3 regions of the Moritella sp. 24 genome follow, and region 1 is predicted to be linked to each of the others. Evidence: predicted binding sites of a transcription regulator. Region 1 holds the regulator's gene; each other region holds the start of a gene.

The links. The regulator LexA, encoded in region 1, represses DNA repair genes until DNA is damaged. The targets are predictions, from matches to a motif close to TACTGTATNNNNATACAGTA.
Region 2: a site for LexA is predicted at 2,158-2,177, ahead of HWV00_RS09775 (YebG family protein). Genes of this name have one in related genera too.
Region 3: a site for LexA is predicted at 7,200-7,219, ahead of ruvC (crossover junction endodeoxyribonuclease RuvC). Genes of this name have one in related genera too.

The regions. Positions count from the first base shown of each region.
Region 1 is NZ_CP056123.1:191,686-201,898, reverse strand. Features, by position in the region: gene HWV00_RS00950 (MATE family efflux transporter) at 247-1,578, opposite strand; gene HWV00_RS00945 (methyl-accepting chemotaxis protein) at 1,668-2,864, opposite strand; gene HWV00_RS00940 (chemotaxis response regulator protein-glutamate methylesterase) at 2,851-3,915, opposite strand; gene HWV00_RS00935 (protein-glutamate O-methyltransferase CheR) at 3,960-4,808, opposite strand; gene HWV00_RS00930 (chemotaxis protein CheW) at 4,801-5,337, opposite strand; gene HWV00_RS00925 (chemotaxis protein CheA) at 5,353-7,425, opposite strand; gene HWV00_RS00920 (response regulator) at 7,428-7,790, opposite strand; gene HWV00_RS00915 (STAS domain-containing protein) at 7,806-8,087, opposite strand; gene lexA (transcriptional repressor LexA) at 8,355-8,978, opposite strand; gene plsB (glycerol-3-phosphate 1-O-acyltransferase PlsB) at 9,176-10,213, shown strand, end outside.
Region 2 is NZ_CP056123.1:2,171,196-2,181,408, forward strand. Features, by position in the region: gene HWV00_RS09770 (ferric reductase-like transmembrane domain-containing protein) at 364-1,668, shown strand; gene HWV00_RS09775 (YebG family protein) at 2,196-2,507, shown strand; gene proQ (RNA chaperone ProQ) at 2,713-3,345, shown strand; gene prc (carboxy terminal-processing peptidase) at 3,459-5,459, shown strand; gene pepN (aminopeptidase N) at 5,549-8,161, shown strand; gene HWV00_RS09795 (NAD-glutamate dehydrogenase) at 8,425-10,213, shown strand, end outside.
Region 3 is NZ_CP056123.1:3,198,724-3,208,936, forward strand. Features, by position in the region: gene ybgF (tol-pal system protein YbgF) at 1-108, opposite strand, end outside; gene pal (peptidoglycan-associated lipoprotein Pal) at 121-699, opposite strand; gene tolB (Tol-Pal system beta propeller repeat protein TolB) at 720-2,090, opposite strand; gene tolA (cell envelope integrity protein TolA) at 2,092-3,210, opposite strand; gene tolR (protein TolR) at 3,242-3,667, opposite strand; gene tolQ (protein TolQ) at 3,671-4,363, opposite strand; gene ybgC (tol-pal system-associated acyl-CoA thioesterase) at 4,350-4,769, opposite strand; gene ruvB (Holliday junction branch migration DNA helicase RuvB) at 4,910-5,917, opposite strand; gene ruvA (Holliday junction branch migration protein RuvA) at 5,935-6,555, opposite strand; gene ruvC (crossover junction endodeoxyribonuclease RuvC) at 6,660-7,181, opposite strand; gene HWV00_RS14280 (glutaredoxin family protein) at 7,439-7,666, shown strand; gene HWV00_RS14285 (cytochrome b562) at 7,743-8,150, shown strand; gene HWV00_RS14290 (DUF2750 domain-containing protein) at 8,236-8,628, shown strand; gene HWV00_RS14295 (alpha/beta fold hydrolase) at 8,836-9,774, shown strand; gene HWV00_RS14300 (ribonuclease H family protein) at 9,896-10,213, shown strand, end outside.

The sequences.
Region 1 (10,213 bases):
AATTAATATGCCGTAATACCTATCTATGTATCCGACCAGTCATACTGTATGGCGCTCATTATATTCAATTGCTATACAATGATAATACCCTTAAAATACAAATTACTTTTACTCAGGTGTAACAATGAGGTTAAAAACAAAATATATTATGATAATTCCAGCTTTATTCCCTAACTATTCCTTTTTAAACTAACAAAGATATTATGAATAATAGCTAAATCTCTTCAGTATAGTTGATGACTCTTATTACGCAGATTTCCCCTTAAGAGAAGGTAATAAGAGCCAAGCAAGTGACAGACCACGGGCTAGCATGAAAGTATTCATCGCTAACCATAAAGCATGGTTCCCTAATCCACTGCTGATAAAATACGTAGGTAAAAATACGCAAATCACACAAAACAACATACTATTACGCATATCTTTTGCACGTGTAGCACCAATAAATACACCATCAAATACGAAACACCACACAGCAGTAAACGGTAATAGCACTAACCAAGGTAAATACTCAACAGCAATAGTGTTAACGGTATCAATATCTGTGATCATCAGCACCATTTTCTCGCCGAATATAAAAAAACCAGTTGAAAACACTACAGAAAATAAACCAGCCCAAATCAATGATGCAATAACAGATTGACGATAAATAATTGTATTTTTCGCACCTATTGCTTTACCGACCATCGCCTCTACCGCATAGGCAACACCATCTAACGCAAAAGAAATAAACATTAAAAAATTGAGTAATACTGCATTTGCTGCAATATATTCATCACCAAGACTTGCTCCTTTGAAGGTCATAAAAGCAAAAGTCAGTTGTAAGCACAACGAACGAATGAAGATGTCGCGATTTAATGATAACAAACCGAATAACTTACTCGATTCAAATAGGTGGCGACGAATGTCAGATTTTTTCGGTAACTCAAATTGATTGAATTGCTTAAATACGAGTAATAATCCAAATAATAATGCGGCATATTCAGCAATAACGGATGCAGCGGCTGCGCCTTCCACGCCCCATTCAAAATACACCACAAACAATACATCTAAACAAATATTAAACACGTTGGCGATAATCAGTAACAGCATCGGCGCTTTCATATTTTGTAATCCGATTAGCCAACCTAATATCGCAAAATTAAATAGCGCTGCAGGGATCCCCCACATTCGAATAGATAAGTATGCCTGCGCATTAAGCTGAACATTGTCACTCGCATTCGTCAGCATAAACGCGAGTTCGACAATATATTCCTTCGCTAATAGCAGGACAACCGACAAGCCAAAAGCGATTAATAACGCATGAGCAAGTGTCATTAAAATAGCAAGGCTGTCTTTCTTACCAAAGGCCTGCGCAGTTAACCCTGTCGTCGACATCCGTAAAAAGTTACACATCGACACAATAAACATCACAACCGTTGAGCCGAGGGCTACACCACCGAGGTACCATGCTTGTTCAAGATGTCCAATGACGATACTGTCAACTAGCCCCAATAGCGGGATACTAATATTTGACAAAATCATTGGTAATGCCAATGCAATTATTTTTCGGTGTACAGAGGCGGGAATAGATAACCACATAGACTCATTCAACTTTATTAAGGAGGGGATAAAAGTGTTTGAGTCTATCTAACTTCAATTATGAAGACAAAATATTATCGACTGAATAATCAAAACAATTCGATTTCGCCTTCATCCATAGAACCACTACTTATCGTCTTATTTTGAGCCTTCAGTGATTGCTGCTTTAGTTGGTCGGTCGCCACTTTCAGCTTATCTATAAACGAGTGCTGCACCTCATTATTTTCTTCTAATAACAGCTCACTACACGCAAGTAATACTTGTTTCAAGTTTTCAGCTTGATGTAAATTATGCTCTGATAACTGGTTAATAATATCTTCAACTTGTAAATTCCTTACTGAATCGTTAACACACGCTTTAGTATCAACAGATAGACTCATGAGATTATCTAGGTTTATTTCTAAGCTTTGTTCTAATTGCGAAAATTTAACGAGTTCTTGATGTAAGCGTGATTGAGTTTCAGCTGATTTTTCAGCATTACCTGTCGCTAACAGCTCGACCATTGATTTAGCTTCCACAAATGTGGCCATCGCTTGTGTGACTTGGCCTCTGATCTCATCATTAAATTTATTAGAGGTATCAGATAACAGCCTAATTTCTTGTGCAACCACCGCAAATCCACGCCCCATATTACCAGCTCGAGCAGCTTCAATTGCCGCATTTAGTGACAATAAGTTCGTCTGGCTTGCTATCTTTTTCGCATTATCAACGAGATCATTAATATTGACCATCTGACTTTCCATCACTGCAATTTTGTTTACGGCGTCATTACTTTGCGCCGTTATTTCTAACATTAAATCAGAGCAATTATTTAAAAATTGATGCGTTGATTTAATAAATATTTTTAAATCAATCGCATCTGGATCATCGTGCTCAATGCCTGTTAGTTCTGCGGCTTTATCTTTAGAAATACTTAATAATACGTTATATAACGATTCAGATTGTTCTGAAGACATTCTTAATAACTGATAAAAAGCGCTATTGAGCGTTGTAAATGATTCACTATTTATTTGCTGCGTTTTATTTAAATCATCTTTAATCTCATCGATATGTGGAGGGAGTTCTTGCTGGAGCATATTTATCAGCATCACTTTAGTGTGATTAAAATCGACAGGTTCGGGGGTATCATCAACCTTTTTCTCTATCGCTCGCGTTGCTGTCATGAACGAAATAAACATGATAATAAATGTCACCGCTGCAGCAACAGCAGCGACCCACTCCTGGGATATCAACATGAATATAAATGGAACAACCGCTACCCCTTGGAAAAAGCTAAATCGGATCATAAGATTTCCTCTTAATTTTATTAACTTTCTTCTGTACTAACGTCGCTAATTTCGGCGCTATCAACGGTAGACTTAAGATATCGATGGCTGCACCTAATTTGACAGCGGCACCCGGCATTCCCCAAACGACTGATGATGCTTCATCTTGAGCGATTGTTAATGCCCCGGTTTTACGCATCGTTAATAAACCTTCAGCTCCATCTTTACCCATTCCTGTCAGCATGACTCCAATGGCTTTATCACCATAAACTGCAGCAACAGATTCTAATAACACATCAACAGAAGGTTTATGTCGGTTAACGGCAGGGCCATCACACAATTGGCAAATAAAGCGAGTTCCCAATTTATGCACTTTTAAATGCTTATCTCCAGGTGCTATATATACATGATTCAGCTCAATAACTTGCTCGGAATTCACTTCAATAACAGTTAAACGACAATTGTCATTTAGCCTCTTCGCAAATGCACCACTAAAATGTTTAGGGATATGCTGAGTCACTACAATTGGAGGAAAAGGAGGGGTTAACGGTGTTAATAATTCTCTTAGCGCTTCAGTACCTCCTGTTGATGCTCCAATCGCAATTAATTTATCTTCTTGTACAGGTCGGCTGATGAGCTGAGGAAGTACAGGCTCACGTATACTTCGCAAATTTGCATTACTGGCGGACTTAACTTTAGCGCAAAGATCTTCCCCAAAATAACTCAATGACTGTGAACTGTTATCAGTGGGCTTAGCAATAAAATCAAATGCACCTAATTCTAACGCTTTTAATGTCACAGGCGCACCTTGCGACGTAAGGGTTGATACCATAACAACGGGCATTGGACGCAGTCGCATTAAATTATCCAAAAAGGAGAGCCCATTCATCCCTGGCATTTCAACATCAAGTGTTAATACGTCCGGCTGTAACTTTTTTATTTTTTCACGTGCCTCAAAGGGATCTATAGCACTACCAACAACATCAATTAACGGGTCTAAACTCAATAATGTCTCTAGTATTTTTCGCATTAATGCAGAGTCATCGACAACAAGCACTTTTATTTTCTGCATACAATAATTCCTATTACACCGTTAAATAACTAAGAGATAATAAGCTAACGTTGATAAACGGTCTGACCAACAAGCGTAAAATGCGTATTAAAACCTTGCAGACTTTCGGAATGGCCAATAAAAAGGTAACCACCCGGTTTTAGTAATGAGTAAAACCGTTTCACTAACGCCCTCTTCGTTTCATCATTAAAATAAATCAAAACATTACGACAAAATATCGCATCAAAACGTCCTGTCATTGGCCATACTGCAAGTAAATTAAGTTGTTTGAAGGCAATAAGCTGCCTTATTTTTGTATCCATCATGTACTGATGATATTTATCAATATCAGAACAATATTGAGAACGATAGGCCACAGGAATACCGGATAGATCATCATAAATGCCATGATGAGCGAGAGATAACACATCGCTATCTAAATCTGTCGCTAATATCTTTGCATCCCAATTCTGTAGTTTTCTTTCTATACTCATTGCTATGGAGTAAGGCTCTTGTCCAGTTGAACACCCTGCTGACCATATTCTCAATTTTTTATCTACGTTATGACGTTTAAAATGCGGCAAAGCCACTTTCTGTAAAAAATCAAAATGATGGTCCTCACGAAAAAAAGCGGTCAAATTAGTGGTGATGGCATTAATGAATTCACTCACTTCGCCACTGTAACTATCCTGTAATAACTGACAGTACGATACAAACCCGTTTAATCTGAGATGCCGTATTCTTTTCATGACTCGGCCATAAAGCATATCTCGCTTAGCCTCACTAATAACAATCCCAGATTGCTTAAAAGCAAGGTGCGTTAAATACTCAAATTCAGCATCTTTCATCCTCATGCTATTTAATTTATAGCCTTGAGTATTGCCAAAAATAAGGGGCACTGCGGCCTTAGTCATTAACGGCTATTGCATGTTCAGCTCTCTGTGTATTAATTTGTTCCATATTCTTGAACTGTTCCAAGTCTAATAATAAACTTGAGCTTAATAACACAACCATTTTATTGTTAATTGATACCAGACCTCTAATCACACTCGGCCCATCGCTTTGCCCTAACTGCGGAGGTAAATTGATATCGTGATGTGAGATCGTATGAACATCAGAAACAGCATCAACAACAAGTCCCATTACTTTTGATTTTCCTTCAACCAAGACCATTACGACGATCACCACGGTTGTCGCACTATATTCGATGTTGTTTAAACCAAACTTTTGCCGCAAATCAACAATTGGAACGATAGTGCCGCGTAAATTAATAACACCTTTAACATATTCCGGCATATTTGGAATTTCGGTACAAGGTTCCCAACCTCGAATTTCTTGCACGTCTAATATTTCCACGCCATATTCTTCGTCAGCCATAATGAAGGTCAAAAATTGAGTCGATTTTTCGCCTGTATCAATATCTGTTAATGTTCGATTATCCATACCTATTTCCTTCTATTAAGCTGCTACAGGTGATCGCTGACTTTGCTGTAGATATTGTTTACTGGTTATTCTCTTTATAATATCTGTAATATCTAGAATTAAAGCGACCGTTCCATTACCTAGGATTGTGGCTCCAGAAACACAGCCCACCTTCATAAAATTATCTTCTAGATTCTTGATTACGACTTGCTGTTGCGCAGCTAAATCATCCACTAATAAACCATATTTATTAGCGCCACTTTCGACCACAACTAATAGTCCATCACTGATTCGTTCAAGACTCGTTTCATGATTTAGCACTTGGTAAAGTCGAATAATTGGAATAAATTCATCTCGCAATTTAAATACTTCAGTTTGGTCTGCTAGTTTCGTCACCATGCCATCTTTTAACTGTAGGGATTCAATTATCGACATGATAGGTAAGACATACGTTTTATTGCCAATCTTAATTAATTGTCCATCCATAATAGAAAGTGTGAGCGGTAATCGGATCGAAAAGCAACTGCCCTCACCATCATTAGACTCAACCTGAATATCACCACCAAGCGACTCAATATTATTTTTTACTACATCCATTCCGACACCACGACCTGAGATATCACTGACAGTTTCAACGGTTGAAAATCCCGGAGCAAAAATAAGCTCATCGATTTGGCTATGATTGTAATGCTGGCCTTCTTTCGCTATGCCTTTTTCAATTGCTTTTGCATGGATTTTAGCGCGATTTAATCCTCGGCCATCATCTCGGATCTCGACAATTATTTCACCGCCTTGATGAAAAGCACTAATATCAAGACAAGCAACATCACTTTTACCTGTCAGCTTTCTTTCTTCAATTGTTTCAATACCATGATCTAAAGCGTTACGGACAAGATGCACAATCGGGTCAGAGAGTTTTTCCAGCATGATTTTATCCAATTCCGTTTCTTCCCCGTGCATACGAAGCAATACATTTTTACCTAATTGTTCACTTAGATCTCTGACCATTCGAGGTATCCGGTTAAAAGCAAATTGAATTGGTAGCATCCGAATTTTCATCACGCTATCTTGCATTTCACGGGTATGTTGAGATAACTGAATAAGACCCTTCTTTAAGGCTGGAAGTTTATCTGCAGAAAAGTCCTGCCCAAGTTCACCCAGCATCGCTTGAGTGATAACCAGCTCGCCGACCATATTAATTAAGGCATCAACTTTATCGATAGAGACTCGAATGGAACTTGTTTCTGTTGATTTGTTATTCGTTATTTTCTGGGGGGAAACTTGAGTACTTAGCACTGCTAAAGTAGATTCTTTATTATCTGCAGTAGGTACAATGTTCTGACATGATGCTGGGATTACAGCTTGTATTGCACTAGAGTGTGTAATAGTAATAGTAGAGTCATCCTCAACCCACTCAAATGCTTCTTTTATTTGTAATTCACTCACTTGACTAATTAATTCAAGATCCCAACTAACATAAATATCTTCGGGTAATACATCACTCCATCGTGGAATAGCCGTGAGTTTAGGCGTGACCTTAAGCTCTCCCATGTCTTGTAATTCAGCAAACATTAAACGCGGTTCGTTGCCTTGTTTCAGAATATCCTTGCCAGGGATAAAATTAATTAACCAATAACCGCCCTCTAAATGATTAATTATTGGTAACACGACTTCAGGCGTTATTTCTTCATTACTTGCTAATATTTGTTGCTGATATTCATCGACCTGTAAAAACGAATTGTATTGCAGCTTAAGTGCTTCAGCCTCCTCAGGTATCGACTCTGAATCACTCGCTAATCGTAATATCCACTCTCTTAAACAATCAACCGTTTTGAAAAAAAGGCGAATATGTCCATCGATAAGCGTTAATTTTCCTGCACGTAGATCATCTAATAATGCTTCAGCAACATGCGTAAATTCGGTTAACTGATTAAAACCAAACGTCCCTGCACCACCTTTAATTGAGTGAGCGACTCGAAAAATGGTGTTAATAACTTCACTATCAACAGCACCTGGATTTAATTTTAGAAGCTCAGTCTCCATCACCTCTAATCCTTCTACGCACTCTTCAATAAATACATGATGGAACTGTTTAAGATCGATATCCATGACTACCTCAACACTTTTTGAACGGTAGCAATAAGTTTTTCTGGATTAAAAGGTTTCACTATCCAGCCAGTCGCACCCGCAGATTTACCCGTCATTTTTATATCACTACCTGATTCAGTCGTTAACATTAAAATGGGGGTAAATTTATAAGTACTTTCATTACGTAAGTGGCGAATTAAACTAATGCCGTCCATGCGTGGCATATTAATATCAGAGATAATAAGGTCAAACTGCCCAGTTTTAGCTTTGGCTAATCCATCCACACCATCAACAGCCGCATCAACATGATAGCCAGCCTGCTTTAACGTGAATTGAACCATTTCGCGGATAGATAGCGAGTCATCTACAGCTAATATTCTCTTCATTAGAACACCTCATATTTATGCGTAATTAAAATAAGATTCGAATCCTAACGCTTTCACTACAGCCATAAATTTATCTGATGGTGATAAAAAAACGAGACTCGAATTATGTATCATTAGATGTTGAGCATAAGCATGAAATAGCTGACAAGACGCACTATCGATATGAGTAACACGATGCGCATCAAAAACTTGAGAATGAGAGTTAATAGGGAGTGTATCAAGCGTTACTTTAAGCAGCGCGATAGAGGTAATATCAATTTTCTCACCTAATTCCATGGCGATAGAGCGCTGTTCCATAATCGCTAATCCTACATTGTCTAAAACATACCATCACAAAAACTTAATTATTTTTCTAACTAATGTTGAGTATAGGAAAGGATTAAATAAAGAAGTAAAAGATGATCAAAACTGTGACGTTAGAGCAAAATTAGAAAATGATTTTTAGATTTGGGGGAACGAAAAAGAAGGAAATAAGGAAGATAAGAGAGATAAGAGAGATAAGAGAGATAATGAATAATCAGATTATTTATTATCTCTCCTCAGAAGTATGGACGAAAAATGTGATTACATCCAATCAGTATTACGGATAATACCAACAGCAACACCTTCTATATCAAAATGTTGAAAGTTTAGATCAACACGAATAGTGCTCATTTCATCGTTCTCTGGATGCAGCAAAATTTCACAGCCTTGTTGTTCAAAACGTTTCACTGTTACTTCATCATCTACACGTGCAACAACAACTTGGCCTTTACTAATATTCTTCGTTTTATGTACCGCTAATAAATCGCCATCCATAATACCAATATTACGCATACTCTCACCGCGTACACGCAGTAAAAAATCAGCTGTCGGTGTAAACATTGAAGGATCGACATTGTAGTGCGCTTCAATGTGTTCTTGCGCTAAAATTGGCTCGCCGGCTGCAACCTGCCCGATTAAAGGTAAACCGCTATCATTGCTCGCGTCTTCGGCATCAACCAACAAACGAATACCTCGAGAAGTGCCCGCTAAAATTTCAATATGGCCTTTTCGTGCTAATGCTTTTAAATGTTCTTCTGCTGCATTAGGAGAACGAAAACCAAGCTCTTTCGCGATTTCAGCTCGAGTAGGTGGCATACCTGTATTTTTAATATGTTGCTTAACTAATGCAAATACTTCTGCTTGTCTTTGTGTTAATGCTTTCATCATGAACCCTAACTGGTTTTATATACAGTTTCTTGTAATTATATACAGTAATAATCAGTTTGCAATATCAGCAGTGATGATATCCGCATAATAATGAATTAATCGTTTGCAGGTGCTTAAACACAGATTTATGCCTACACATCTGATATTATTGGAGTAAGCACTCTCGCATTTTTAACAACAGAATGATAACTCCTATGCAACAAACACCGTCAATGTTAAGTCGAAGTTTCGTTAATGGCTTAGTTAAATCTCAATATGTTCCAGATAATCCAGTTAATGCGCTGAATTTAGATTTAACACGTCCTATCGTGTATGCATTAAAAACTAAATCAATGACCGATCTGGTTGCATTGCAACGCGCCTGTAAAGAACTAGGCTTACCGGATCCACTCACACCAATAAAAGTTAACGGGGTTATAATTCCCAGTTATGTTTGTCTAGATAACCCTGCGCCACTCTTTGGCCAAGTGAAAGATACCGATGTGTTTTTCAATGAGTTTCAGCAATTATTACGCTTGCATAAAGACGACAAAGCACTTGATATACAGTTAATGCCAGTCGCTCTTTTTTGGGGCCGCGCACCAGGTAAAGAAGGTCAGGTACCGTTACTGTCATTAGCGAATAGTATTTCTCCAAGCCGTTTACGTAAAACGTTCATTGTTGGTCTTAACCGTAAAGATAATTTAGTTCGTTTTAACAAACCCGTATCATTGCGTTTCATGGCAGATCAACACGGTACTGATGAAAAAATTGTTCAAAAATTAATTCGTGTTGCAAAAATTCATTTCAGCCGTCAAAAACTAGCGGCATCGGGACCAAAACTACCTAATCGCTACCAACTTTTTGAGCAATTACTGCGTAACCCTGAAGTGAAAAAAGCGATTCAAGTAGAGATCGCAGAGCAAAATATTTCCGCACAAAAAGCTGAAAAACGCGCCAATGATTATATTGATGAAATCGCGAGTGATTTCTCATATAAGCTAGTTAAAAATACAAGTAACTTCATGACATGGCTATGGAACAAAATCTATAGCGGTATCAAGGTTAACAACGCAGAACAAGTACGTAAACTTGCTGCCGACGGTCATGAAATTGTATTCATGCCTTGCCATCGTAGCCACATGGATTACTTACTTATTTCTTACGTTATTTATAACGAAGGCTTGATACCGCCACATATCGCAGCTGGTATTAACCTTAACTTCTTCCCTGCGGGCCCCATGTTCCGTCGC
Region 2 (10,213 bases), 2.0 Mb from region 1:
AACAAGGCGTTAATCTCATTTACCAATACTTTCTGTAATGCGAGTTATACCATTTAAAGTTTCAATTCTAAGCCATTTCTGTCCACGAATGAGTTAGATTAACCGCTCTACTGCAATCTATTCATATTTATTATCCATATATTTTCTCGTGTGGGGAATAGGAGTGATTTGTAATATCACAACAACACACGCGATGTTACTCTTGTAGTGACTTGTATCCCATATTAAAAAAGCATTTACCAACCTCTGCAATCCACATTAAACATGCCCTTCTTACCACCTGAAATTTCTGAATAACAAGTTTTTCACATTTTCAGTGGTAACTTAGCTTCAGTTCTAACTGTTGTAGGTTGAAATAAGACTATGAATATAAATTTAATGCTAACTTTTGGCATTGTGCTCGTCACTTTGCTTGTTCCTATTAGCGCGTTGCAAGTAGGGGCCGCAACACTTGAATGGTCTAAGTTCTGGCAGATACGTACTTATCTAGTGAATTACAGCGGTATCGTATCTATGATTTTGATGTCGATGTGTATCACTCTTTCTGTTAAGCACTGGCCATTAGAACGTTGGCTTGGTGGGCTAGACAAGCAGTACCGATTACACAAGTATCTTGGTATTTCGGCAGTATTCTCGGTTCTGTTTCATTGGATGTCATTTTTGAGCGATGATTTTGCAATGGATCTTGGGTATGTTGCAGCTAAGGATGAAACCTATCCGTTTTGGAAACTCATAGACTCTTTGGGTGATCCCGCTCAGCTCATCGGAGAATTCGGTTTTTATTTTTCCGCTGCTTTCGTTCTGATTGCTTGGATTAAAAAGTTCAAACATAACGTGTTTCAGTTAACACATAAGGTACTTCCTTACCTTTACCTGTTGTTGGTATTGCACATGATTATGTTCTTTGACGCTAGCTTATGGCTGAGCTTTCCCGGCGCAATACTTTTTATCGTGAGTGGACTAGCGACGGTTGGTTGTTTAATCACTATATTTAACTTGAATGGCACAAAAAAACGCTATAAAGCTCAAGTTAAAGATATTAAACCAATAAACAATGGTATTGAGGTGACGCTTAAGATTGACGCTCCTGAGTTTGTTTATCAATCTGGTCAGTTTGCTTTTGTGGGGTTCGATGACAAAGAACGGCCACACCCATTTAGTTTGGCGTCTCCCTATCACAATGATGGTAATGTACGCCTGATGATTAAAGCCAATGGTGATTATACTAATTCGCTCATGAATACCCTAGCTGTTGGCCAAATGGCTCAGATTGAAGGCCCTTATGGTTGTTTTAATTTTCAAGACGATGCTCATCAACATATCTGGTTTGCTGCGGGCATAGGTATCGCGCCATTCTTAACTGCGATAGAGATGGTAGGAAAGGCGAAGGTTGTAAACTTGTTCTACAGCTATCGAGAGGAAGACAAAACACTTTTGGCTGAGTTACAGCAAAGAGCCAAACAGGTAGGTATTTCTTTGCATTTGAGGAATACCAGCGTTGAGGATCGATTCAGCAGTGAAGAGGTTATCAGCTACGTTGAAAAAATAACACATTGCAGCGTATGGTTCTGTGGTCCCTCCGAGCTTGGCAAAACACTTGAAAGAGATTTCATCAAAGCAAACCTCCCAGCAAGATCATTTCATAGAGAGCTGTTTGAATTTAGATAAGAATGACGTTTCATTTATCTTTAAGTTCAAGTCTGCTAGGTCTGTTCTGACTCAGATTGCAATGAGATGGAAATAGTAGTGTCGTGGTACAGTGAATTTAGCCTCAATTAAATGGCGTTATTACTTATAACCACGGCATGATGCATCAAAACCCAGATATGCTGTTAATTAAACTATAATCAAGCCAAGCTGTGGATTTCGTAAACTGCTGGTGGCGTACATGCCTAAAAGATATTTTCTTTAATCACATATGTTTGCTGTATATGGAGTACTGGTTAAATCATACGATTTTGATGTTTCTTCTGTTCCCATTATAGCTCGCAATCATCATTATGACGGTGTCTGATTCAGGCGTGAAGGTTATTGAACGAATAATTATTCTCTCTTAATGGGGTGCTGTACTCTTGTTGGCAACGGTATAGACGCAGAACGAGTCTAATTTAGATTAAATAATTATCAATCACTTGAATAAATACGTAATACTAAATACACTGTCATAATATACAGTGTATTTAGGGGATTGGTTCATGGCCGTAATAGTAAAGTATGTAGTTGAACGAAATGGTGTGGAAAAAATGACGTCGACAAGTAAAAAAGAAGCAGATGCATATGACAAGATGTTAGATGTAGCAGATGGTCTAACAGATTTTATCAGCACATCATCACTTGAGATCGATGATCGTCTTACCGAAGAATTAGCATTATACCTAGCGCAAAACAGCGCATCATTACAGCTAATCTTAAAAGGCGGTAAATTAAAAGCGTCTGAAGAGAGCGAAGAAAAGACACCAAAAGCTAAAAAAGCCTCAAAAAGCGCGGCAGAAAAAGAAGCGGCTTAATCTTTCATACGCTTAATTATTGTTTGCGAAAGCATAAAAAATCACCAGAATAGTTATTTTTTAACACCTTTTCGGGTTAAGTTAGCGGATTAAAGATAGCATTTAATTGCAATCGCTCTATAATAGCGATAAATTTTATACATGCGATATAACATAATTACCATTACGTTATATCAGAACAATTAGAAGTAATTTAAGGTCATTCATGGAAAACATTGAAAAGCTAAAAAATAGCAAAGAAGTTATCGCTTACCTGGTAGAAATATTCCCAAAATGTTTCACGGCAAAGGGCGAAGCTAAACCGCTAAAAATTGGCATTTTTCAAGATCTGGCTGAGCGTCTAAAAGAAGACTCTAAAGTTAGTAAAACATTATTACGTACGGCACTTCGTCAGTATACTGCAAGCTGGCGTTATCTTCACGGCGCTAAAAAAGATGCTGTACGAGTAGACTTAGATGGCAACGACGCAGGTGTTTTAGATGCAGAGCACATTGAGCATGCACAAAAAACACTTGAAGAAAGCAAAACTAAATTCTTCGCTGAACGTAATAAGAAAAATGCAGAACAGAAGGCTAAAACTGAAAAGCAAAAACCTGCTGTTAAAAGAGCTCCTAAAAAAGTAGCTAAAAAATCTGCTCCTAAAGCAGACAATAAACCTACAATTAAAGTTGAACGCCCAGTAAATGAAGCGGAACTTAAATCAGGTCAATCTGTCAAAGTTGTAATTGGCAAAGCACCGGTACAAGCAACTATCGTTGAAGTATCTAAAGATGGTGTTCAAGTTCAACTACTTTCTGGACTTTCTCTAAAAGTAAAAAAAGAGCACCTTTTTGTATAAAGCAATAAGAGTGTTTTGAATTTTTAATAGTTGAGTGCTGGCTAAATATATGAATTTTAGCCAATACTTGACTATTATTAATTTAGCGTTACTTATTCTCAAAAGGATTTTTAATGAAAAAAGTTTTAAAAAGAACTTTTATCAGTGCCTCGGTACTATTGGCTACACATGCCTACGCATTCGACCCAGCCATTTCAATTCAAGAACTCCCAACACTAAAGCAAGAAGCTCAGCATTCTGAAGCAAGTAAACGTCTCGTTAATCTATTTACACGCTCTCACTATAAATCCCTTGATTTTGATGACACCTTTGCTGTTGAAGTTTTTGATCGTTATTTAAAACAACTCGATGCTTACCGCACTATATTTTTGCAAAGCGACATAGATAGCTTTAATAAATATGCACTGTCATTTAAAAAGGATTTTCGTCAAGGACGCTTAGCCCCAGCTTACGATATTTATTCTGTTGGCTTACAACGTCGTTATGAGCGTTTTGCATATGCATTAACGCTACTTGATACCGAAATCAAGTTTGATAGCGATGACGAATATTATTTCGACACATCTGAATTAGATTGGGCGAAATCAACTGAAGAGTTGAATGAACTTTGGCGTCAAAAAGTTAAATATGAAGCACTTAACTTAAAGCTGACTGGTAAAGATTGGCCAGAGATTCAAAAATTACTGCATAAACGCTACGATACTGCAATTAAGCGCTTAAAACAGACGCAAAGTGAAGATGTATTCCAAACATTGATGAACTCTTATGCGCGCAGTATTGAACCGCACACGTCTTATTTATCACCGCGTAATGCTGACCGTTTTAAAACAGAAATGAACCTGTCTTTAGAAGGTATCGGTGCAGTATTACAAACAATAGATGACTATACTGTTATTCGTTCTCTCGTTGCTGGTGGCCCAGCTGATACAACGAAAGAACTTAAAGCAGAAGATAAAATTGTTGGTGTTGCACAAGATGATAAAACGATTGTTGATATTGTTGGTTGGCGTCTTGATGACGTAGTCGACAAAATTAAAGGCCCGAAAGGGACTAAAGTTCGTCTTGAAATTGTCCGTGGTGAAGGAGCGAGTGCTAAACACAAAATCGTTGAAATCATTCGTGACAAAGTTCGCTTAGAAGACCGCGCTGCAAAATCGAAAATTATCGATGTTGAAGGCGAGAAAGTGGGTGTTATTGAAATACCAAGTTTCTACGACGGCTTAACTAAAAATGTATTAACCGAGCTAACGAAGCTAAAAGAAGACAACGTTAGCTCTATCATTATTGATCTACGCGATAATGGTGGTGGTGCATTAAAAGAAGCAAACTTACTTTCTGGTTTGTTCTTTGATTCTGGTCCAACGGTACAAGTACGAGATGCGAGAAACAAAGTCAATGTACTTGAAGATCGTGATGGTAAAACATATTACGATGGTCCACTTGTTGTACTTGTTAACCGATACAGTGCATCAGCATCTGAGATTTTTGCCGCTGCATTGCAAGATTATGGCCGCGCATTAGTCGTTGGTGAGCAAACATTTGGTAAAGGTACAGTGCAACAGCACAGAACCTTAGCTCGTTTGTATGATCTTTATGACAAGCCAATTGGTAGTGTTCAATATACTATTTCTAAGTTCTACCGCATTAATGGTGGTAGTACGCAGTTACGTGGTGTATTACCTGATATCACTTTCCCATCTGCAGTTAATCCTGAAGATACGGGTGAATCAATTGAAGATAATGCGTTAGCTTGGGATCAAATCCGTAAAGCAAGTTATGAGCAATCGTTAGCACTACAATCAAAAGTAGCTGCATTAACAGAAAGCCATAACAAACGTGTTGCAGTTAATCCTGAGTTTAGTTATATCCAAGAGGATATTATTAAATATAAACAGGAACTTGATAGTAAAACAATTTCTTTAAAAGAGTCTGTGCGTATTAAAGAACGTGAAGAAAACGAATCTACTCGTTTGAAACGTTTAAATGAGCGCTTAGAAAGAAAAGAATTGCCGACGGTCGAATCATTCGATGATAAACCTGAAGACTTCGAGTTTGATGATGCATTCCTATTAGAAACCGCTAATATTGCGATCGACCTAACTAAATCAAAATAAACCACTTCTCTTTTTACTATAAGTGCAGCAAAATGCTGCACTTTCTCCTTTATTCTACGTCTCTATCCGCCGATAGATTAGGACTTTAAATGACAGTTCAGCCGAATGCCAAGCATTTAAAAGATTACACTGCGCCAAATTATTTCATCGACAGTATCGATCTTGATTTTGATCTTCACGACACAAAAACAAAAGTAGTTTCTATTAACAAGGTACGCCGTAGTGGTAATCATAATGACCCACTGATTCTTGATGGTGTTGACCTTACTTTATTATCAGTTGCTATTGATGGCCACAATATTGATAACTATTTAGTTAAAGATAACCAACTGATTATTTCAGATTTACCACCAGAATGTGTATTGATCATTGAAACAGAAGTAAACCCGCAAGCAAACACAAGTTTGGAAGGATTGTATAAATCTGCTGATGCATTTTGTACACAGTGTGAGTCTGAAGGTTTCAGAAAAATCACCTATTATTTAGACCGCCCAGATGTACTTGCTGTATTCAGTACTAAGATCACGGCAGATAAAGCTGCATTCCCTTATTTATTATCGAATGGTAATAGCGTTGATAGTGGTGACTTAGATAATGGTCGTCATTGGGTTCAATGGCGTGACCCTTATCCAAAACCAGCGTATTTATTTGCGTTAGTTGCGGGTGATTTTGATGTATTAAGAGATAACTACATCACCACATCAGGTCGTGATGTAAAGTTAGAGCTATTTGTAGATAAAGGTAATTTAAACCGTGGTCACCATGCTGTTGAATCGTTAAAAAATTCAATGAAGTGGGATGAAGACCGCTTTGGTTTAGAGTATGACCTTGATGTATATATGATTGTAGCTGTTGATTTCTTTAACATGGGCGCAATGGAAAATAAGGGACTTAACGTATTCAACTCTAAATATGTGTTAGCGGATGCAGCAAGTGCAACAGACGTTGATTATTTAGGTATTGAAGCCGTTATTGGTCATGAATATTTCCATAACTGGACAGGTAACCGTATTACTTGTCGAGATTGGTTCCAATTAAGTTTAAAAGAAGGTTTAACGGTTTTCCGTGACCAAGAATTTAGTTCAGATCTGGGTTCTCGTGCCGTTAACCGTATTCAAAACGTGAAAGTATTGCGTTCAGCGCAGTTCCCTGAAGATGCAGGTCCAATGGCGCATCCAATTCGCCCAGCTTCTGTGATTGAAATGAATAATTTCTATACAGCGACTGTTTATAACAAGGGCGCTGAAGTTATTCGCATGATTCACACGCTACTTGGTGAGCAGAATTTCCGTGCGGGTATGGATCTATACTTCGAGCGTCATGATGGCCAAGCGGTAACGTGTGATGATTTTGTTGCATCAATGCAAGATGCATCAGGTGTTGATCTGACTTTATTTAAAAATTGGTATTCGCAATCTGGAACACCACAAGTAACTGTAACTGATAATTATGATGCTAAAAGCAATACATACACATTATCAATGCAGCAACATACGCCGATCACTGCGGATCAAAAAGTAAAACAAATATTACACATTCCTGTTGATATTGAATTACTTGACGAGCAGGGTAATAAAATTGAATTAACCAGCGAAGGTAAGCCTGTTCATCATGTATTAAACCTGACTGAAAAGCAGCAGGATTTTGTATTTGAAAATGTAACATCGGCACCAACACCAAGCCTATTCAGAGAGTTTTCTGCACCTGTTAAGCTTAACTATGCTTATACAAATGAACAGCTTACGATGTTAATGGTTCATGCAAGTAATGACTTTGCTCGTTGGGATGCATCACAATTATTGATTAACAAGCATGTTGTTGAAAATGTAGCGCGAGTTCATGATAAGCAGCCACTTGAATTACCGACTGTTTTTGGACAAGCGTTTGCTGATTTAGTGAAGAACGTTGAACTTGATCCTGCTTTAAAAGCTGAAATGCTTCAGTTCCCATCAACGAATAGCCTTATGGGATTATTCGATGAAGTCGATGTTGATGCGTTACTGACTGTATCTGCCTTTATTAAATCAGAAATGGCGACGAGTGTAGCGGAAACATGTACAGCAATTTATGCTGCAATGCCTAAGCGCGCTTACGAAGTTGAACATACGCATATTGCCCAGCGTTCACTGAAAAACGTTTGTCTTGAGTATATTTCTCTTGCAGGGATCGCAGATGTTAATGCATTGGTGCTAGCACAGTTTGAACAGTCAGATAACATGACCGATACAATGGGTGCAATAAGTGCAGCAAATAAAGCACAATTGCCTTGTTTACAAACAATGTTATCAACCTTTGAAACGAACTGGGCGCATGATGGCTTAGTGATGGACAAGTGGTTTGTACAAATTGGTGTTAGCCCGAGTGAAGACTGCCTGTCGGTTGTGAAAGACACATTAAACCATGGTAGTTTTTCTTTAGCGAATCCAAATCGTACACGTTCATTAATCGGTAGTTTTTCTGCGTTAAACACAAAAGCATTTCATGCGATAGACGGCAGTGGTTATGTTTTCTTAACTGATATTTTATGTCAACTGAATAGCAGTAACCCGCAAGTAGCTTCTCGATTAATTACACCGCTTATTGAGTTTAAGAAATTTGATTCAGTACGTCAGGAATTAATGAAAGAACAACTGATCCGTTTAAGTAAAATTGATGGCCTGGCTGCCGATTTGTTTGAAAAAATAGATCGTGCTCTAGCTTAGTCTAATCTTTAAGCAACGTATTAACATTTAGTTAAACGTTTGTTTTATAAAAAGTGGGTATTTTGACCAATTTCGGTGTCATATACCCACTATAAGTTATATGTTGATTTTTTATTCTTAAAAAGCTGCATTTATCTTTCTATCTTGTTGCCTCTGTAGCATTTTTATTACAATTATTAATGTTAGAATGCCCGCTTGAATTACCCTCATAAGTTACTTTTTTAGCTAGACTTAATAAAAACAAGATTTAAAGGATTGCTAGTATGTTGAATAAAACGCCTATTCCTGTGTTATTGGAAAACGTGATCAGCCTTGTAAAGACAAAAGTAGATGTAAAAAATAATACATTGGTTGAGCAGTTTGTCACTGCGTTATATGCTGGAATGAGGCAAGAAGATCTTTCTACGCGTAGCGATAGTGATCTGTATTGTGCTGCAATTAGTTTATGGAATCGATTAAACAGCAGTAACAATAGCGGCCCTGATATTTGTGTTTATAACCCTGAAATTAGTTCAAATGGTTGGCAGTCAACACATACGATTGTAGAAATCATCGTACCTGACTCACCATTTTTGACTGAATCTGTAATGATGGCGTTATCTCGACTTGGCGTAATCTCGCATTTGATGTTACATCAGCCAATTGCATTAAAACGAGATGTAGAAGGCCGTGTAAATAAAATTTTAACGAATCCTAAAAATGCAAAAAATTTCACTTCTGAAACTGTATTTTTAATTGAAATCGATCGTCAGTCAGAAAGCAGCAAATTAGATGCGATTAGTGCAGAGTTGAATTCTGTATTAAATGAAGTTGCTTTAGCTGTTGGTGATTGGTCTCCGATGCAAGATAAATTAACGTCTGTTATTGAACTGTTATCTTCGCGACCGAAACAAAAAGGTATCGATTATTCAGATACGCTTAAATTCTTAAAATGGTTATGCGACCATAATTTCACTTTACTGGGCTATCGTCACTACGATATTGAAGCAATCAAAGGCGATTACGTGATTACGCCTGATTGCGATTCAAGCCTGGGTATCATGAAGAACTCAGTCAACAATCAAGGCTACCGTTTAGCTAATTTGTCTACAGATGCAAGACGTGAAGTATTATCACAAAACACGCTGATCTTAACGAAGAGTGATGCAAAGTCTCGTGTACATAGACCCGCTAATATTGATTATATCGGCATTAAACTATTTGATGAAAATAATAATGTGATTGGTGAAGAGCGATTTATTGGTTTATATGCATCATCGATATACAACAGTAGTGCAATCGACATTCCACTGATTAGCGACAAAATTAAACGAGTACTTGTTGCATCGGGTTATAACCCTGCAAACCACTCGTATAAAGCGTTACTTAATATTCTAGAAACGTACCCACGTGATGAAATTATTCAATCTAGCGAAGCTGATATTTTACACTGTGCGTTAGGTGTTCTGCATATGCAGGATCGTGATCAAGTTAAACTTTTTGTACGTAAAGACTTATTCGGTCGTTATTACTCTTGCATGGTATACGTGACGAAAGAGCGCTACAACACGCGTTTACGTCAAAAAACACAGCAAGTATTAGCGGACTATTTAGGTAGCGACAAAGAAGTTGAGTTTAATACGTATTTCTCTGAAGGTAATATGGCTAGAACACATTATCTTGTGCATGTTGATCAAAATGATAAAGAAATGACAGTGAATATTTCAGACATTGAACAAAACCTAAGTGAAGCGGCGAAGTCTTGGGATGATAAGTTTAAAACTGCGATTGTAAGCCATTACGGTGAAGAAAAAGGGCGTTACTTATCTGAGCAGTATGGTCATGCTTTCCCGCAATCATACAAAGAGCATGTACTACCAAACTCTGCTGTTGCTGACATCATTAAATTAGAAACGTTATCAGCTGAACATAAGCTTGAAATGATCTTCTATCGTGCACAAGAAGAAGAGCATGATTCTAATCACGTACGTTTAAAATTATTCCATAAAGATCATCCAATTCACTTATCAGATGTACTACCTATGTTAGAAAACATGGGCCTGAAAGTATTGG
Region 3 (10,213 bases), 1.6 Mb from region 1:
CTGCTCAGTACTATCATTAACATCAAGAACTGTAGCAGGTGCCGCGTGCCCGAATCCACTATAAAGAACGGCCATCATAATGGCCGCTTTCGTATTAATTCGATTCAAGGTGACTAATCCTTAGTAAACTAGCACTGCGCGTCGGTTTTTAGAGAATGCTGCGTCAGTATGAGAAGTATCAACTGGTTTCTCTTCGCCATAACTTACTGTTGAAATTTGGCTTGAAGACACACCTAGATTGTTTAGGTATTTAACAACTGCATCAGCACGGCGTTCGCCTAGTGCGATGTTATAACCTGGTGTACCACGTTCATCCGCATGGCCTTCAATTAATACTTTAACCGCTGGGTTATCGATTAAGAAGTTAGCGTGATCTTGTAATAGTTCGCCATATTCAGCTGTAACAGCTTGCTGATCAAAACCAAAGTAAACTACGTGACGTTTACGTAATTCATCAATCACTTGTTTTTTAACTTCTTCAGCAGTTAAGTTTTCAACTGGATCAATACTTACGTCAGTATCACTACCAACAACAACATTTGAACCAGATTCAGCATTCGCTGTTGAATCATTTAGTGTTTGTTGTGCAGAGCTTTCAACTGCATCATTTGCAGTTTTATCAGTTGTTGAGCTACATGCAGCCAATGTCAGCATTGGTAACGCAATCACTAAACTTTTTAAGATTTTATTTAGTTGCATTTTCATTTTCCTATCAATAATTAATTCTTTTTAGATGTCAAGAAAGGTGACCAAGCTGGTGCTTTTACTTCTCCATCACTTGCTGGTAAAACCGCTTTAAAACGTCCATCCATTGAGACTAGCGACAATACCTGTTTTCCCTTAACAACCGTGCTGTAAATCACCATACTGCCGTTTGGCGCAATACTTGGTGACTTATCAAGACGACCGTTAGTCAGTTTTTGAACATATCCATCTGACAAATCCTGCTTAGTTATACTATACTTGCCTTTTTGCAAACTGACCATCACTAAATTCTTGCCATCAGGAGTAATTGAAGAATTTAAGTTTGCGTTCCCCTCAAAGGTAAGTCGTTTAATTTTCTTACTTTCTAAATTAATTTGGTAAATCTGTGGGCGACCGCCACGTTCCGATGTGAATACAATCGACTTACCATCTGGCGTCCACGTAGCTTCCGTGTCAATACCGCGATTTTTAGTCAGTCTTTCTAACCCTTTTGTCTTTAAATCATAAACGTAGACATCAGCTTGGCCCGACTTAGAGAGTATCATCGCGAGTTTTGTGCCATCCGGTGAAAATACCGGTAAAATATTGCTACCTTTGTATGGTTCAATCAGCTCTCGTTTTTGAGTAACAAGATCATAAATCCAGATTTCATGTTTTTTATCTTCCATGCTCATGTACGCTAACTTTTTACCTGTCGGATCCCATGATGGAGACATAACAGGCTCAGTTGAGCGGAACAATACATGCTGATTCATGCCATCATAATCAGAAATTAATAATTTAAATGGATATTTATCATCATAGTTAATAGACACATAAGCAATACGAGTTAAGAAAGCACCACGTGTACCCGTTAGATTTTCAAAAATATAATCACTTAAGCGATGCGAAATATGACGAGGACGACGTGTCGAAAAGTTACCTTTTAAATTAAGTTTAATATGGTCGGTATTTTTCACTAACTGCTCATCAATCTTTTGCGGTGTTTGATTTTTAAATCCAGACAACACATTAATTAACTGAAAGTGAATTTGTAAACGGCCATTACTTAACGGCTTTATCGTACCAATGACAATCGCTTCAACACCCGTTTCTTTCCAGGCAGCATAATCAACCGCACTTTCTGTTGCAGGTGTTTGCGGCATCAAATTACGTTCTAACGGTGAGAAACGACCACTATTACGTAGATCATCAGCAATAATACTGGCAAAGTCCGTCATATCCTTTGGTTGAGGCTGTGCACCTAACCACTTAAACGGTACCACAGCAACAGGTCTAGCGCTGTTTGTACCTTCTGTGATCACAATTTCTAATGCTGCATACGCGATTTGAATCTGCATGAAACATAAAATAAAAAAAGATAAAAATCGTTTAGTCATTCTCATATTAAATCTCTGGTCTAAAAATCAAATTAATATTTTTAAGTTTGCTGGCAACATCTGGATCCGCAGACATAGGTAACGAACCCGCTTTATTTACGGCATTAACACCGGCTCTACAAACAACGTTATCACCTTTACCACTCGTAACACTTAACACCAACCCAGAGTTAGATAAACGAATATTAAGCGCACATGATTTACCTTTCATCGCATCACTTGTTAACATATTTCGTTGAATTGAGCTTTGAATTCGTGCGGTGTACTTGTCTACTTCACTCAATACCTCTTGCTGACGTACAGCATCAAGTTGTTGAATTTCACTATCAAGTTCAGACGCAAATTCAGCTTCAATCTGGGCTTGCATTAACTTCTCTTGTCTATCTCGTTCTATTTTAGCTAAACGTTGACGTTCTTTTTCTGCAGCTTTACGTTTCTGCTCTGCAACACGTTTCTTTTCAGCCTCTTGACGTTTACGCTCCTGCTCAGCCTTCAGCTTGGCTTCTTCTGCCTTTTTACGCTTCTTCTCTGCAGCAACTTCAGCCTGACGCTTACGCTCTTTCTCTTCAGCTACAAGGCGTTTTTTCTCCGCCGCTGCGGCTGCTTGCTCTGATTTTTTACGCTCTAACTCTTTTTTAGCACGTTGCTGTTCGGCTTTTTTCGTTTCAGCTTCCGCTTTTTTACGTTCTTCTACTTTTTTCAAGCGTTGTTGCTCTGCTTTAACCGCCGCAGCTTCCGCTAATTTACGCTCAACTTCCTTTTCTGCTCGTTTAGTTTCAGCGCGTTTTGCCGCTTGTTCTGCTTTTAACTGTTGGTTTTTAGCTTTTACAATTGCAGCTTCTTTCTGTCGACGCTCTTCATTCAACTTTTTAATGCGATCTTCCGCTTGCTGTAAACGCTGTTGTTCTTTTCTACGTTTATCTTGTTCTGTACGTTTAATACGTTCAGCGTGCTGTTTAACCGCTTGCTCATTCACGACCACGGCCTGAATCGCTTGCGCTTTTGGTTTTGGCTGTGGTTTTAATGGTGTAGATGTGGCGCTAAGGCCTAACACTATAAGCAGTACAGCATGTAGCCCTACTGAAACAATAACTGCAACCGAGTACTTAGACTGATTATCCTTCATCTTTATATATACCCTACTATAACCCTACTCTTTACTCTACAGGGTCAGTCATTAGACCAACAGAGGGAGCGCCAGCTTGCTGTAAAACAACCATTAAACGAATAACTTGTTCATAAGCAACAGACCCATCCCCTTTAACTACAACAGGTGTGTCCGGTTGTAATTTCAAGTGTGCAGCAACCAAAGTAGCTAAATCATCTGGAGACATAGGTGACTTATCACCATCGCCCACATCAAGATAATACAGACCGTCTTTATCAACAGAAGCAACAATTGGCGGCTTACTGTCTTCTGATAATGCTTCAGCTTGTGCTTGAGGTAAATCAACAAGCACACCTTGAGTAACTAATGGTGCTGTCACCATAAAGATAATAAGTAGTACCAACATCACATCGATGTAAGGTACGACATTAATTTCCGCAACAGGTCGTCTACGTTTGCGTTGATAAGGCTGCATCGCTTAGTCCTGCGTTCGTTTAGCCAATGTTTGGCGATGTAAAATACTTGAGAACTCTTCCATGAAGTTAGCGTAATTATTTTCTATTCTCATGACAGTATTAGAGAATCGGTTATAAGCTATAACAGCAGGAATAGCGGCAAATAAGCCCATTGCGGTTGCAATCAACGCTTCTGCAATACCCGGTGCAACCATCGCAAGAGTGGCTTGTTGTACAGCACCTAACGCAATAAATGAACTCATGATACCCCATACAGTCCCGAATAGACCGATATAAGGACTAATAGAACCTATGGTCGCCAAGTTATTTAAATTAACTTCAAGATCATCAACTTCACGAGATAAAGCCACTCGCATCGCACGATGACTGCCATCCATGATCGCATCTGTATTCTCTTGGTTTGCATTATGAATACGTACATATTCTCTAAAGCCAGAGTGGAAAATTAATTCCATTCCTTGAATATTATTCTTTCGGGCTTCACTTTCTTTATATAATTTTGATAAGTCGATACCAGACCAAAATCTATCTTCAAATCGCTTTGACGCTTCACTTGCTTGCGTTAAAACTTTTGAACGATGAAAAATCATAGCCCATGATGCTACGGACATGGAAAGCAATAATAGCATTACCGCTTTAACCAATAGGCTAGCTTCCCAAAAAAGACCAAAAAATGAAATGTCAGCAGGTTCCACTGGTAAGTTTCCTTATAATTTCTGTCGGCATCGCACAAGGTTTCTTATGTGATAATTGAATGCACGCCACTTTAACTGTTAATTCTGATAACAACTTACCATTTTCATGATAAATACTCTGAGAAAAGACCAGAGATGCGCGTTTTAGTTCCTTGATATGTGATTTTATAATTAATAAATCGTCAAGGTATGCGGAATAACGATAATCTATATCTATTTTGCGAACCACAAATGCAATGTCACTCTGTAATAGTTGCGCTTGCGAAAAGCCCTTATTACGTAACATTTCGGTTCTTGCGCGTTCAGCGTAATTTAAATAATTACTGTGATAAACCACGCCACCAGCATCAGTATCTTCAAAATAAACTCGCACATTGAATTCATTTTGTACTATTTCATTTTGCATTATTCTCAAGTCCACATTTCTAACACTACAGGCCTAACTTATAACGCTACAATCGCGTTGTTTTACGTTATAAGTTTATTAATATACCTGACAAAAATTAGATATGAAATTGATTTAATGTGAAGAATACGTTTCTACACTTACTTTTCTGGGTAATCGAAGCCTAAATGCAGATAAGCACGCGGTGTTGCAATACGTCCACGCGGTGTACGTTGTAAAAAACCTTGTTGAATAAGGTAAGGTTCAAGTACATCTTCAATCGTTTCACGCTCTTCACCAATTGCAGCTGCCACGTTATCTAAACCAACAGGGCCACCAGAGAAGGTATCAACAATCGCAATTAACAGTTTACGATCCATGTAATCAAAACCACAGGTATCAACATCAAGCATGCTGAGTGCAGCTGATGAGATCTCGGCATCGATATCGCCATCGTGTTTAACTTCCGCGTAATCACGTACACGGCGTAACAAGCGGTTAGCAATACGTGGTGTTCCACGTGAGCGTCTCGCTATTTCTAACGCACCAGCACTGTCCATGTTCAATTCTAAACAATTTGCCGAACGTAAAACGATATCTTGTAGATCTTCAACTTTATAAAACTCAAGGCGCTGAACAATACCAAAGCGGTCACGCAATGGCGATGTTAATGAACCTGCACGTGTCGTTGCACCGATAAGTGTGAAAGGCGGTAAATCAAGCTTGATAGAACGTGCAGACGGGCCTTCACCAATCATGATATCTAATTGATAATCTTCCATTGCTGGATATAGTATTTCTTCAATTGATGGATTAAGACGGTGGATCTCATCAATAAATAATACGTCATGGGGTTCAAGATTCGTTAACAACGCAGCTAAATCGCCTGCTTTCTCTAATACCGGCCCAGATGTGGTTTTAATGCTCACACCCATCTCGTTCGCCACAATATTTGCTAATGTGGTTTTACCTAATCCGGGTGGACCAAAAATTAATAAATGATCCAATGCATCATCACGACGTTTACTGGCTTCAATAAAAATTTCCATTTGATCACGTACGTGATCTTGACCTTGGTAATCCGATAACATCTTAGGTCGGATTGCACGGTCTATGACTTCTTCTTCGCGGATAACACCGCCAGAAATTAATCGATCAGCTTCAATCACTAAAGTAACTTCCTAAATTAATTCTGTAAGGTAGCGCGTAATGCAAGACGAATGATATCTTCACAACTCATGCTTGGTTGTGCAACTTGTTTAATCATCTTCGCAACTTGAGCTGGTTTATAACCAAGTCCAACCAAGGCATCTTCAGCTTCTTCAATCGCATTTGACGACGTATTGCCATAACCTTGTAATTGCGCTTTATCTGCTTCTGGTGTAAATAAATCTTGAGTAACCCAGTTTTTCAGACGATCACGCATTTCCACCAATAAACGTTCCGCAGTCTTTTTACCCACACCAGGTAACTTAACCAAACTGTTAATATCATCATGTTCAACACAGTGTGCAAACTGATTGGCTGTCATGCCAGACAAAATAGCGAGCGCTAACTTAGGACCAACACCGTTTACTTTAATTAATTCACGGAACATCAAACGTTCCATTTTATTATTAAAACCGTAAAGTAATTGCGCATCTTCTCGAACAACAAAGTGGGTGTAAACAATCACTTCTGAATCGACATCGCCCAATTCATAAAAACAGCTCATCGGTAATTGAACTTCATAACCGACACCGTTTACTTCAAGTAAAATCTCTGGTGGTTGCTTTTCTAATAAGGTGCCACGTAAACGTCCAATCACAATTATTTCCAACATTTTTTAAAACGAATATAATGTTCAGTAGCATAATAAAATACTGGTTAAATATCCAGATCATTTTATTTTGCTATCACGACACCACACGATTAATTAAAGCGACCACGTGCAGTGCCCTTCACTTTACCAGCCATGTTTATTAAGGTGCGTAAGCTCTGAGCGTGACATAAAGCAACCGCTAATCCATCCGCAGCATCTGCTTGTGGTGTACCCGCTAGTTTAAGCAGATTAACGACCATTTGCTGAACTTGCTCTTTATCCGCCCCACCATTACCAACAACAGCTTGTTTAATCTGCCTAGCGGTATACTCACCCACTTCTAAATCAGCTGATACAGCTGCAACAATTGCAGCACCACGGGCTTGACCCAATTTTAATGCTGACGCGGCATTCTTACCCATAAATACATCTTCAATCGCAAATTTATCAGGTTGAAATTGAATAATAATTTCACTTACCCCTGCATGAATTTGTTTTAACCGCTCAGGTAACGAGTCACCCGATGTACGGATACAACCACTGCCTAGATACTGAAATTTGCCCTGTACATGCCGGATCACACCGTATCCAGTGATTCGAGAACCCGGATCAATACCAAGAATAATGCTCATCTTTATCATCTTTAAAAGTCATGTTTATAATTACAGTATACCTGTCCCATCCTTTGAAACCCAAAGGCTAAATGATTATGACTAATCAATTGAGATAACGCATATAAATTAAACAATAAAAATACGATGCTATAACGTGCTGCCAGTTCTATTTTGTAAAGAAGTGTATTTCAAATCGTTTGGCGATATTGATACATTGTGAATAAATGTTAGCTTGTTATAATGCGCGTTTTTACAGCATACCTTGTGGGGCTAAAATGAAAAGAGTCGTATTATATACGCAAAAGAAGTGTCCAAATTGTGATACGGCAAAGCGCTACTTAGATGAGAAGAAAATCCCTTACCGCTTATGCAGCGTGAATGAACCACGCGGCAGTAAAGAACTCGCTTCAATTGGTGGCCGTGGTGTACCAACACTCAAGATAGGCGATCAAGTACTACGTGGTTTTTCAATCAAATCATTTGAAAGCATGTATCGCAGTTAAATCCCCTGTACGAATAGGCTGTTAGTGCCCTTGTCATTAACAGCAGCATTTAATCATTACTATATGGATATGAATCATGAAAAACCGTTTTGCTCAGATAGGTCTTATCATTACTTTATTGTTTTCAACGTTTGTAAATAGCGCAGAAATAGACAGTATCGACCTTAAAGTCACCATGAAACAAATGAGATTAGCGTATACTCAAGCAATGAAAACCACATCTGCGGATGAGTTTAACGTGCGTATTGATGAAATGAGTAAAATGCTTGCCGTTGCACAAAGCTATAACTTTTCACCAGATCGCGCAGAGATGTCAAATCAAGGTTTAAATAAAGTTGAGTCTGTGCTTAATAGCATTCAAAAAGTGGATGTAACTGAAGCCAACTTAGACCTTGCTAAAAGTAAGTTGGAGCAAGTTGATAGCTTAAGAAAAGAATACCACAAGAAAAGTAAGCCTAGCGTTTGGCAACTGATTTTTGGTTAATTAACGCTTAAGTCTTCGCGAATAAACAATGAAATATCGGTGATGAATATTTACCGTCATATGAATAAAATTAGGAACAGACTGCATGTCAAAGACTCTCGATGAGAACCAAATAGCAACAATTCAAGCTTACGATGAAGAGAAGCGCCTTAGCTATTTATTAAAAGAAGTAACAAGCGAACGTAAAATCTGGATCTTAACGGATGAACACGGTTGTGTAATGCTAAATAACGATGACGAAGATTGTGTGCCAGTATGGCCTAACGCAGAGTTTGCACAAGCTTGGGCAACAGGCGAATGGAAAGATTGTAAAACAGAATCGATTTCATTAGCTAAATGGCAAAGCCGTTGGACATCAGGTTTAATGGATGACGACTTAGCTATCGTTGTTTTCCCAAATCTTGATGACGAAGGTCTTATTATGTTCCCAGACGAATTTGATATGGCACTACAGAAACAAGCAAAGAAAAACCGCTAGAACGCAGTAACGCTATCGTATAAAGCATGTCGCGGTGAATTACCTAGGCATGCCTCTTATCACACCGCCTACTTTAATGCCGCACCTTAAAACCAATCTCGTCCTCTCATAATATGCCCCTCCATATCGCTAAGTTAAATTAATGTTATTTTATTTGTCATGAATCTAAGGTATGGTTTGATATTCACGAGCAACCGGCCTAACGATATGATTTCAAACAAACTAAGATTATTCACTCTCTTTATATGTTTCTCATTACTTTCTGGCTGCTCTATTGTTCGATGGCAGATAGATAGCGCTGAAGAACACCTTAAATCAGTGGGTTTTGAGCAGCATAGTCTTGCCCTAGAAGAAGGTGGCACGCTGAGTTATTGGCGTGGTGGTAAAGGTCAACCTCTACTGCTTATCCACGGTTTTGGCGGTAATGCAGTCACTACGTGGAAAAATGAAATGTTTGAGCTAAGTAAAAACTATCAAGTCATTGCACCTGATCTTACTTGGTTTGGTGACTCATTCAGTGCGGGTGAAGCGAATCTAACAACACAAACACAAGCTATCTGGCAGCTAATCGATGACCTGCAACTCGATAACGTCAATATTGCCAGTATCTCTTATGGTGGCTTTATCACTTTCAACATGCTGAACAATAACCTCCAAGATGAGCGAATTAATAAAGCCATTATTATCGCCAGTCCTGGGCCTTATTTTAGTGATGATGATCTTGCCGCATTAAACCAACGTTTTTCTGTTGATAGTCCTGAAGATTTTTTTGTTCCGAAGAATAGTGATGAATTACGCCGTTTATTTGATGGCATACTCGTTGCGCCTAAAATGATGCCTGATTTTATTGCAGACCAAATCTATCAAAATTACTTTTCTGCGTGGCACAAACAAAAAATTGCTATGATCCAATCACTGCAAGACGACCGAGACGCCTTACTAGAAATACCCATAACGCCAACCCCAACACTGCTGATCTGGGGAGAAAAAGATCGCATCTTTCCCGTCGAAAATGGCATTTACCTGAGTAAAAAAATACAAGCTCCACTGGTTGTAATACCAAATACCGGCCACGGGGTAACAAATGAACAGCCCGATATGGTTGTGCATTTAATTAAAACCTTTATTGAAAGTGAAACGCTATAATCACTGCGCTAACATCACTTTATGACGCGTGATTTATGTACAATACTGTGGTTATAGTTGGTAATTTGAGTGAAGACATTTATTATTTAGTGATTACACTTTAAGAGTATTAAATTGAGTTATGAGTAAAAAACATTACGTAGTGTGGAAAGGTGTTAAAACAGGTGTGTTTGACAACTGGTCTGAAACCAAAGCACAGATTGATGGTCGTAGCGATGCCCAATACATGGGGTTTCCATCAAAAGACGAAGCTGATCAAGCATTCGCCTCAACCTATACCCGTGCATTAATGAAACGCTCATTAGCAAAAGAAGGGTCAACGGGTTCTGGTGTTAAACCAAAAACAACTCGCTCATCAAGTGCACCAAAGTCTATTTTGTCTGCCGCACCACAAGTAGCAGACTTAAATATCTATTGTGACGGCGCTTGTTCACCTAAC